One region of the Neobacillus sp. BF23-41 genome, then DNA from elsewhere that is predicted to be linked to it. Evidence: riboswitches for the same ligand, from Rfam matches in the RefSeq annotation. Region 1 holds a riboswitch; each other region holds the start of a gene.
The links. Region 1 has a riboswitch for cobalamin ahead of AB7942_RS26270 ((2Fe-2S) ferredoxin domain-containing protein). Riboswitches for the same ligand answer to the same signal wherever they lie in the genome.

Region 1 (2,203 bases):
TTGATTTGCTTTCATTTATTATTTGGTTCATTTTGTTGAATCATACAAAAAAGGCTTGGTCTCACCAGCATTTTTAGAACTTTTAAATTGTGTCATCATTTTTAATAGGTATAATAATATTCTTATTAAAAAAAGCCAGACAAGATCGATCCTCGGAGGTGACCAACATGGATTATAAAATAAGGGAATTAAAAAAGCACTTGAAATATTCTATTTGTTAGACTAGTATAATTATTATCTCTTAAAATTACATATGAATTTGTTAACAATTGGTTAAGATGCCTTAGGGCTTAATAGGGAATCTGGTGAAAGGCCAGAACTGTCCCCGCAACTGTAAGTGTGGACGAAATAGACAAACCACTGGACCGTTTATTTATTGACGATTCGGGAAGGGTCTAAAGTAGGAAGAAACACAAGTCAGGAGACCTGTCTTAGCTTTTTAAGTTTCGATTTCTTCGGGGGTTGAGAAGATGGAACGTTTGGACAAAAAGGATTATTTATTAACTTTCTTTGTGCTGACGTTTTATCCGTTCAACTAATGTTGAACGGATTTTTTCGTTTGGATGATTCTAAATCATTTTTAATTCTCATAGTTTAGCTTTAGAAGGAACAAGCCTTTTTAACAATTGAATAGATTAGGATAGGTGCACGAATTTGTGCTTAATAGGGAAGTACGGTTTAAATCCGTCACGGTACCCGCCACTGTATGGGGAGTTCATTGCAGATGTCACTGAAGGAATTCGGGAAGACGCAATGGAATGATGAACCTAAGTCAGGAGACCTGCCTTTACCTAATAACTTCATTCAACCTACGGGAACATAGGTAGAAGTGCTGAACATACATCGCTATTTTTTTGTGTGTATATATTCTGCACCCCTATGTCCATAGGGGTGCTTTTTTTACGTAAAAAACGAAAAGGAGAGTGTGACATGACTACTTGGAATTTACAAGGGACGAAACACCATGTTTTCATTTGCAACGGCAGCAGCTGTATGAGAAAGGGAGGGGAGGAAGCGACACAAGCGATTCGGAATGAAATCACCAATTTAAACTTAGATTCACTCGTACATACAACAAGAACGAGATGCAATGGGAGATGTAAGGACGCTCCCGTTGCTATCGTTTATCCAGACGGGACCTGGTATAAAAACGTGACGCCAGAAGTGGGGACTACGATTGTAAGGCGTCATCTGGCGGAAGGTCATTGTCTTCAGGAGAATGCGATCTATCAATATTCCGAAGAAGGATTCATCCAGCCAGAAGGGTCGGAATGCATCGAAGGAGTACAAAAAGCTGTTACAGAAAAAGTTTAACAGCGGATAGTAGCTGGATTCTAGTTTGAAATTTTGGAAGGTGGCGTAATAGTGTGAAAGGCAAATTATTAGTTATTGGTTTTGGCCCCGGAGATGAAAAACATATCACTGGACGGGCAAAAGAAGCCATCGAAGAAAGTGATATCATCATCGGCTACAAAACCTACGTTGATCTAATCAAGGGATTAATAGCTGGAAAACAAATCATTAGTACAGGAATGACAGAAGAAGTGAGCCGGGCCCAGGAGGCAGTGAAACAGGCCGAACTCGGTTACACGGTAGCCGTCATTTCGAGCGGTGATGCCGGTGTATATGGAATGGCAGGACTGGTTTACGAAGTGCTAATCGAAAAAGGCTGGAAAAAAGACTCAGGGGTAGAAGTGGAGGTGGTCCCTGGCATTTCTGCCATCAACTCCTGTGCTGCTTTATTAGGCGCGCCGGTCATGCATGATGCCTGTACGATCAGCTTAAGTGACCATTTGACACCTTGGAGCATAATCGAGAAACGAATCGAAGCGGCCGCTCAAGCTGATTTTGTGATTGCTTTATATAATCCAAAAAGCGGGAGAAGAACACGGCAGATCATGGAAGCTCAAAAAATTCTACTAAAATATCGCTCGCCAGAAACCCCTGTTGGATTGGTAAAGAGTGCTTACCGTGATAGTCAAAAGATCGTCTTAACCAATTTACAAGAGATGCTCGAACATGAAATTGGTATGTTAACCACCGTTTTAATTGGCAACTCTTCCACATTTTTCTACGACGGCTTGATCATCACCCCGCGCGGTTATCAGCGGAAGTATACATTAAATCAGGCAATACAGCCGTTGAAACCGCATCAGCGTTTGCAAAAGGAAGCCGAACCATGGGCACTGGAGCAAACGGAAGA
Region 2 (2,203 bases), on a different contig from region 1:
ATGAATATTTTTTTACAATAAGTAAAAATATTTAATCTTTATAAAAATTGAATATATTCCAATAATTATCCTATAATAAAGAGGAAATATATTAGGTTTTGGCTCAAGTTGAAAAGTTGGCTTCATCCTTAGTTTTGCTAACATAAGATAATGAATCATAACCCCAACTTATACATAAGTACTAACTTGCTAGAAGCGAATATAATTACTTTTTTAATTAGGAGGCAATCATGGGAAGATTAGTTCATTTCGAAATTCATGTCAATGACATGGAACGGGCAAAGAAGTTTTATGGAGAGGTATTCGGATGGTCATTTCAAGATTGGAGTGAGTATGCAGGAATGCCTTACTTTGGAGCAGTGACTGGCGATGAGAATGAACTTGGGATCAATGGTGCTTTGATGCAGCGGCAAAGTGCTCCACCGGAAGCAAACCAAGCTTTGAATGCATTTGCTTGTACAATGGGAGTGGAAAATTACGATGTAACGGAAGCTAAAATTATTGAGAATGGCGGCAAAGTCGCAATGGCCAAATATGCCCTGCCTGGAATGGCGTGGCAAGGATACTATATTGATACCGAAGGCAATATATTCGGAATTCATCATCCCGATGCGAATGCAAAATAGAATCCAAAGGTGAGTGAGAGAACTCTCATCATACTGACCACTTTTCAGAAAATTATGTACTTCATATTATTAATATGCTATAGTTAGTGAAAATTACATATCGTGTAAGAATTGGTGCCAAGCTAAGGCTTGGCTTAAAAGGGAAGAACGGTGTAATTCCGTCGCTGTCCCGCAACTGTAAATCGGAGTGAATCACAAATACCACTGTCTTAGGATGGGAAGGTGTGAGGAGCCATGATGATAAGCCAGGAGACCTGCCAATTTCCAGTACACACCAAATACCTACGTGGAAATAGGTGGTGGCATTCATTTGTACGACAAACGAGTTATGAGTAGCTATGTTTATGCATATTTTTTTAGCAAAACTTAAACTTGATTGTAGAGCCATTTCCATTTTGTGGAGATGGCTTTTTTGTTGTATAGGAGATTATCAAATCATTTATTTTGGATAACGTGAACTAGTTCTCTGAATCCAGCTCCAGCGCCCAACTGCTAGTAGACTTCGCTCTCCGCCCTACGAAAAGTCAAGCACGAATGCGCTACGCTCTCCGTGTTTCCTTTATCTCAGTTGGAGTGCTCCAGTCCATACGCAGCTAAACGGGCGCTTGCGCCTTTTGTTCTATTTGGGAATATGTAAATTTAACTAAGGAGGAATGAAATATGAATTTAGTTAGTACTGCCATTGGTTACCCGTACATTGGTGATAATCGGGAGTGGAAACGTTGTATAGAATCTTTTTGGAAGGGTGCGATATCAGAGGAGCAATTTATTTTCGAGATGAAAACGAATCGTTTGAATAATTTGAAGCGCCAGCAATCATTAGGCTTAGAGTTACTAACAGTTGGGGATTTTACCCTTTATGACCGTATGCTTGACCATGCGTCAATGTTCGGAATGTTTCCAAATCGTTATAAGTGGACAGGTGATGAAGTCGATCTAACCACTTATTACGAAATGGCCCGTGGGGCAAGCCATGTTGTGGCTTGTGAGATGACAAAGTGGTTTAACACCAACTATCACTACATCGTGCCCGAGTATGAAGGCAAGTCATTACAATTAACGAAGAACTACATTTTAGATTATTTTGTAGAAGCCAAAGAGGAATTAGGTCTTATTACAAAGCCTACAATGATCGGTCCTTTTACTTTTGTTAGCTTAGCGAAAGGATACGATGCCAAATCGAAAGCATTGTTTATTTTAAAACTCTTACCGTTATATGCTCAAGTATTGCAGCAACTTGTAGATGCTGGTGCAAAGTGGATTCAAGTGGAAGAACCAGCACTAACCCTTTCACTAACAGCAGATGATGTAAAACTAGTGCAAGAAATTTACAAACAGTTAGCAGAAGAAGTACCGGCTGCACAAATCATGTTGCAAACCTATTTTGAAGGACTATCAGCGTATGAAGAGCTGTCTCAATTACCTGTTGCAGGGATTGGTCTTGATTTCATTCATGGTTCCGAAGAGAATATGGCTTCGCTTCGAAAACACGGGTTCCCACAAGACAAAGTATTAGGAATTGGTATCGTAAATGGACGGGATATTTGGCGGGCAAATTTGGCTGAAAAAGCATTCAA
Region 3 (2,203 bases), on a different contig from region 1:
TAAAAAAGGCGGAGTCTTGAGCAGAACGGGGCATACAGAAGCAGCTGTAGACCTTGCAATTTTATGCGGTGCCAAACCTGCTGGTGTCATTTGTGAAATCATGAATGACGACGGAACGATGGCCCGTGTCCCCCAACTGCGCAAAATTGCTGATAAGCTAAACGTTAAAATGATTACGATAAAAGACTTAGTAGAATACCGAAACAACAAGGAAAACTTAGTTAAGCGGGAAGTTTAAAATCAAATTTAGGAGGAATATTCATGGGTAATATTTTTGAAGGAAATTTAGTTGGCTCAGGATTAAAAGTTGGAATCGTGGTTGGACGTTTTAATGAATTTATTACAAGTAAATTATTAGGCGGTGCACAGGATGCTCTCAAAAGACATGGCGTCAGCGAGACAGACGTGGATATTGCCTGGGTACCAGGTGCATTTGAGATTTCATTAATCGCCCAAAAAATGGCTAATAGTAAAAAATATGATGCAGTTATCACGCTTGGCACAGTCATTCGCGGCTCTACTCCACATTTTGACTTTGTTTGTAATGAAGTGGCAAAAGGTGTTTCTGCAATCAATTTAAGTAGTGGTATTCCGGTTATTTTTGGAGTGTTAACCACGGATTCTATTGAACAGGCAATTGAGCGTGCTGGGACAAAGGCGGGTAACAAGGGATGGGATGCCGCTTCGGCTGCAATTGAAATGGCCAATTTGTGCAGAACGATTGAACTATAATCTTATAGCAAAAAAACATGTACAATTCATAGCAACTTTTCTATAATGAATTTAACAAAAAATATTTTTAAAAATTAGGTGCTAAAATCTTTTCGAAAGATTTTCAGCTTAAAAGGGAAGTTTGGTGTAAGCCAACGCGGTCCCGCCACTGTAAATGAGAGCAACCTATATTGTGTCACTGTCGAATATGATGGGAAGGCATAGGAAGCGATGATCATGAGCCAGGAAACCTGCCTAATTCTTGTGCGCCAATAAACCTACGAGGATGGGACGGTGTTGAAGTCTAGACTCTTTTTACTTTTTGCTAGTAACCTGAATCTACTCATACCAACATCTCCATATCACAGTGGAGATGTTTTTTATTGTTAATATCCAAGCTATATTGTTTGGCACAAGGTGGATTTATTTTTTGTCACATACTTTTATTACATAGAAAGCAGGGAGAAAAATGAAGAAGTTGTATTCATTGCTGTTAGTAGTATTATTAACAGTAGGAGTTTTAGCAGGTTGTGTTGAAAAGAAAGACCAAGTGAAGGAAGAGAATAAATCCAGCGTTGAGAAGAAAACAGCGGAAATAACATATCCTGTTACACTTACAGATGCTACCAAAACTAAAGTTATTATCGAAAAGAAACCTGAAAAGATCGTTTCACTAATTCCAAGTAATACAGAAATTGCATTTTCATTAGGACTTGACAAAGAAGTGGTGGGCGTGTCTGATTTCGATAATTATCCGGAAGCAGCGACGAAAAAAGAAAAAATCGGCGGACAGGAAATAAACTTAGAAAAAATCATTTCCTTAAAACCAGATTTAGTGCTAGCACATGAATCGTCCGCTCATAATTCTGAAGCAGGGCTTCAGCAGCTTAAAGATGCCGGAATTACCGTTTTGGTTGTTAATGATGCGCAAAATTTTGACCAAGTTTATGATTCCATTGATATGATTGGGAAAGCTACCGGTGAAACAGCGAAAGCCGATGAAATGATTACAGGGATGAAGGATAAATTGGCCGAAATTAAAGCAAAGGCTGGGGAAATAAAAGAAAAGAAAAAGGTATTAGTTGAGGTTTCACCGGCTCCAGAAATTTATACACCTGGAAAGAATACCTTTATGGATCAAATGCTAAGTTCGATTAATGCTGAAAACATTGCAAATGATCAAGAAGGCTGGATTAAAATTGATCAAGAGGCGATGATTAAACGAAATCCTGATGTTATCGTCACAACATATGGGTACTATGTGAAAAATCCGGCAGAACAAGTTTTAAGCAGAAAGGGCTGGGAAACAGTCAACGCTGTAAAAAATAAGAAAGTAGTCGATGTAGATTCTGATCGAGTAACTCGGTCAGGCCCTAGGATCGTTGAAGGAGTAGAAGATCTTGCAAAGGCTGTCTATCCTGAAATTTTTAAATAACAAGTATACAGCCTATATAATAGCTGGAATTTTCCTATTCCTAGCTATTTTATTAGG
Region 4 (2,203 bases), on a different contig from region 1:
CCAAGCTCAAAGTAGCTTGTGTTCGGTACTTGCCCAAAAGCCTTTTTCATTTTGTTACGTGCAAACTGCGGTGGAACGCTAGCTGGTGTTTCCTTCTCATCAAAGGTCTGAATCTCTACCTTTTCATCCATCTTTGCTACTTGATATTTTTCATCGGCATTAAAAATGAAGGCGGTTAAGAAATAAATTCCTAGACCTAGACTTGCTAGAAAGAGAAGTCCTTTAATCTTTCTTTCTGTGCCTTTGGCAAGAACTGCTCCGCCTACAGTGAGGAAGATTGCTAACGGCCATAAAGAAGTGAAGTTTCTATCAAAATTACTAAAATAAAAGAATGAAAACACTGCAAGCATAAGAAAAACCATAACAGCAATGAAGACGCCGATTTTTTGTTTTTTATCAACTTTTTTATTTGCCTCTTCATGTTTAAAAATGGGTATTAAAACAAGTGCTGAAGCTATTCCAATGATCATCGTAAATAGAAAAATGTTCCCCATAAAATTGCCCCTTTTCACCTTGGACTTTCTTAATATACGGAAACTAAACCAAATAGGTTTCATTTTTATTTAATAATAGACTTGAATTATATTGGTGACTATACTATTATTTAATTTAATTGATTCACTATATATTGTTTCGATGAATAATTATTAAACTATATATTGTGTTAGCCTTAAGAGACGATGCCATTGTGGCTTAATAGGGAATCTGGTGTAAATCCAGAACTGCCCCCGCAACTGTAAATGCTGACGAAATGAGTAAACCACTGTATAAGAAATGTCTAATATATTAGGCAATTATATGGGAAGGGTTCAAAGTAGGATGAAGCATGAGTCAGGAGACCTGTCTTTCTTAAGTTGTTTCAACTTCTTCGGGGATTGAGAAGATGAACGGTGGCGACAGGAGGCATTGGATACTTTTATTTTAGTCCTTTTGTAGTGTTATCGTTTCATCCGCTCAATTCCCCTTGAGCGGATTTTATTATTTTAGGGGGAAATGAAATGGTAACAAAGGAGCTTCAAGCTGAATTCAATTATGTTTTAGAATCTATTAATCAAGTTACAGAAAAATATCAGATGGATACAACTGAGCTTAAAAACCGTATAAGCGAACTGGAAGTAACAGAGGTGGAAGCAAACCAACAAGCTTTAGTCTATGCAATAAATCAAATTGCAATGGACCAACCGAATTGGACATTTGTCGCTGCCCGTTTATATCTGAATGAATTATATGGAAAATCTGCAAAAAGTCGAGGCTATAATCGTTCTTTAAAATATGGAGACTTTTATAGATTAATAAAAGAATTGACTGATATAGGTATATATTCTAATGATCTCCTAAGCTTATATAGTAAAGATGAAATCGATCAACTAGCAAAAGAGATAAATCCAGATAAAGATTTATTATTTAATTACATAGGGTTATTTTTACTAGCGGATCGTTATCTTGCTCAAGATCATAATAGAAACGTATATGAACTCCCGCAGGAGCGGTTCATGGTTATTGCCATGACGATTATGAAGCATGAAAAGGAGTCCATCCGCTTACAGCTTGTAAAGGAAGCGTATTGGGCACTAAGTAATTTATATATGACCGTTGCTACCCCCACTTTAGCGAATGCAGGGAAAAGCTTTGGTCAGCTTTCCTCCTGCTTTATTGATACAGTAGATGATTCCCTTGATAGCATCTATTTAAATAATTGGGATATTGCTCGGCTAAGCAAGGATGGCGGAGGTATAGGGATTTATTATGGTAAAGTTCGTGCCCTTGGTTCCGATATTAAGAAATTCAAAGGAAACTCTTCCGGAATAGTGCCATGGGTTAAATTGTTAAATAATACAGCTGTCAGTGTTGATCAGTTAGGTCAACGTCAAGGTGCCATTGCGGTTTACCTAGATTTATTTCATAAAGATATCATGAACGGTTTTCTCGATTTAAAAACCAATAATGGGGATGAACGCCGAAAGGCCCATGACATTTTCACGGGTGTCACCATACCAGACCTATTTATGAAAAAATTAGAAGAGAAAGATGAGGATGGAAGAAGTATTGGGCAGTGGCATACATTTTGTCCCCATCAAGTAAAACAATTTATGGGCTGGAAGGATGAAAAAGGGAACCTTCTCGGACTTGAGGATTTTTATGATGAAACGGATGTTAAATTCTTTACCGAGAAATATGAAGAGGCCGCAGGTAACCCGCTTCT

Region 2: it holds a riboswitch for cobalamin, as region 1 does, so the genes downstream of both, metE (5-methyltetrahydropteroyltriglutamate--homocysteine S-methyltransferase) here and AB7942_RS26270 ((2Fe-2S) ferredoxin domain-containing protein) in region 1, are expected to answer to the same signal.
Region 3: it holds a riboswitch for cobalamin, as region 1 does, so the genes downstream of both, AB7942_RS17745 (ABC transporter substrate-binding protein) here and AB7942_RS26270 ((2Fe-2S) ferredoxin domain-containing protein) in region 1, are expected to answer to the same signal.
Region 4: it holds a riboswitch for cobalamin, as region 1 does, so the genes downstream of both, AB7942_RS11035 (ribonucleoside-diphosphate reductase subunit alpha) here and AB7942_RS26270 ((2Fe-2S) ferredoxin domain-containing protein) in region 1, are expected to answer to the same signal.

The regions. Positions count from the first base shown of each region.
Region 1 covers NZ_JBGBPR010000030.1:26,678-28,880, reverse strand. Annotated here, with positions in the region: cobalamin riboswitch at 260-448, shown strand; cobalamin riboswitch at 626-803, shown strand; gene AB7942_RS26270 ((2Fe-2S) ferredoxin domain-containing protein) at 931-1,314, shown strand; gene cobJ (precorrin-3B C(17)-methyltransferase) at 1,368-2,203, shown strand, end outside.
Region 2 covers NZ_JBGBPR010000002.1:481,747-483,949, reverse strand. Annotated here, with positions in the region: gene AB7942_RS05400 (VOC family protein) at 231-626, shown strand; cobalamin riboswitch at 722-902, shown strand; gene metE (5-methyltetrahydropteroyltriglutamate--homocysteine S-methyltransferase) at 1,287-2,203, shown strand, end outside.
Region 3 covers NZ_JBGBPR010000011.1:160,004-162,206, reverse strand. Annotated here, with positions in the region: partial or broken gene ribB (3,4-dihydroxy-2-butanone-4-phosphate synthase) at 1-235, shown strand, start outside; gene ribH (6,7-dimethyl-8-ribityllumazine synthase) at 262-732, shown strand; cobalamin riboswitch at 792-984, shown strand; gene AB7942_RS17745 (ABC transporter substrate-binding protein) at 1,181-2,146, shown strand; gene AB7942_RS17740 (FecCD family ABC transporter permease) at 2,112-2,203, shown strand, end outside.
Region 4 covers NZ_JBGBPR010000005.1:222,759-224,961, reverse strand. Annotated here, with positions in the region: gene AB7942_RS11040 (hypothetical protein) at 1-494, opposite strand, end outside; cobalamin riboswitch at 661-862, shown strand; gene AB7942_RS11035 (ribonucleoside-diphosphate reductase subunit alpha) at 999-2,203, shown strand, end outside.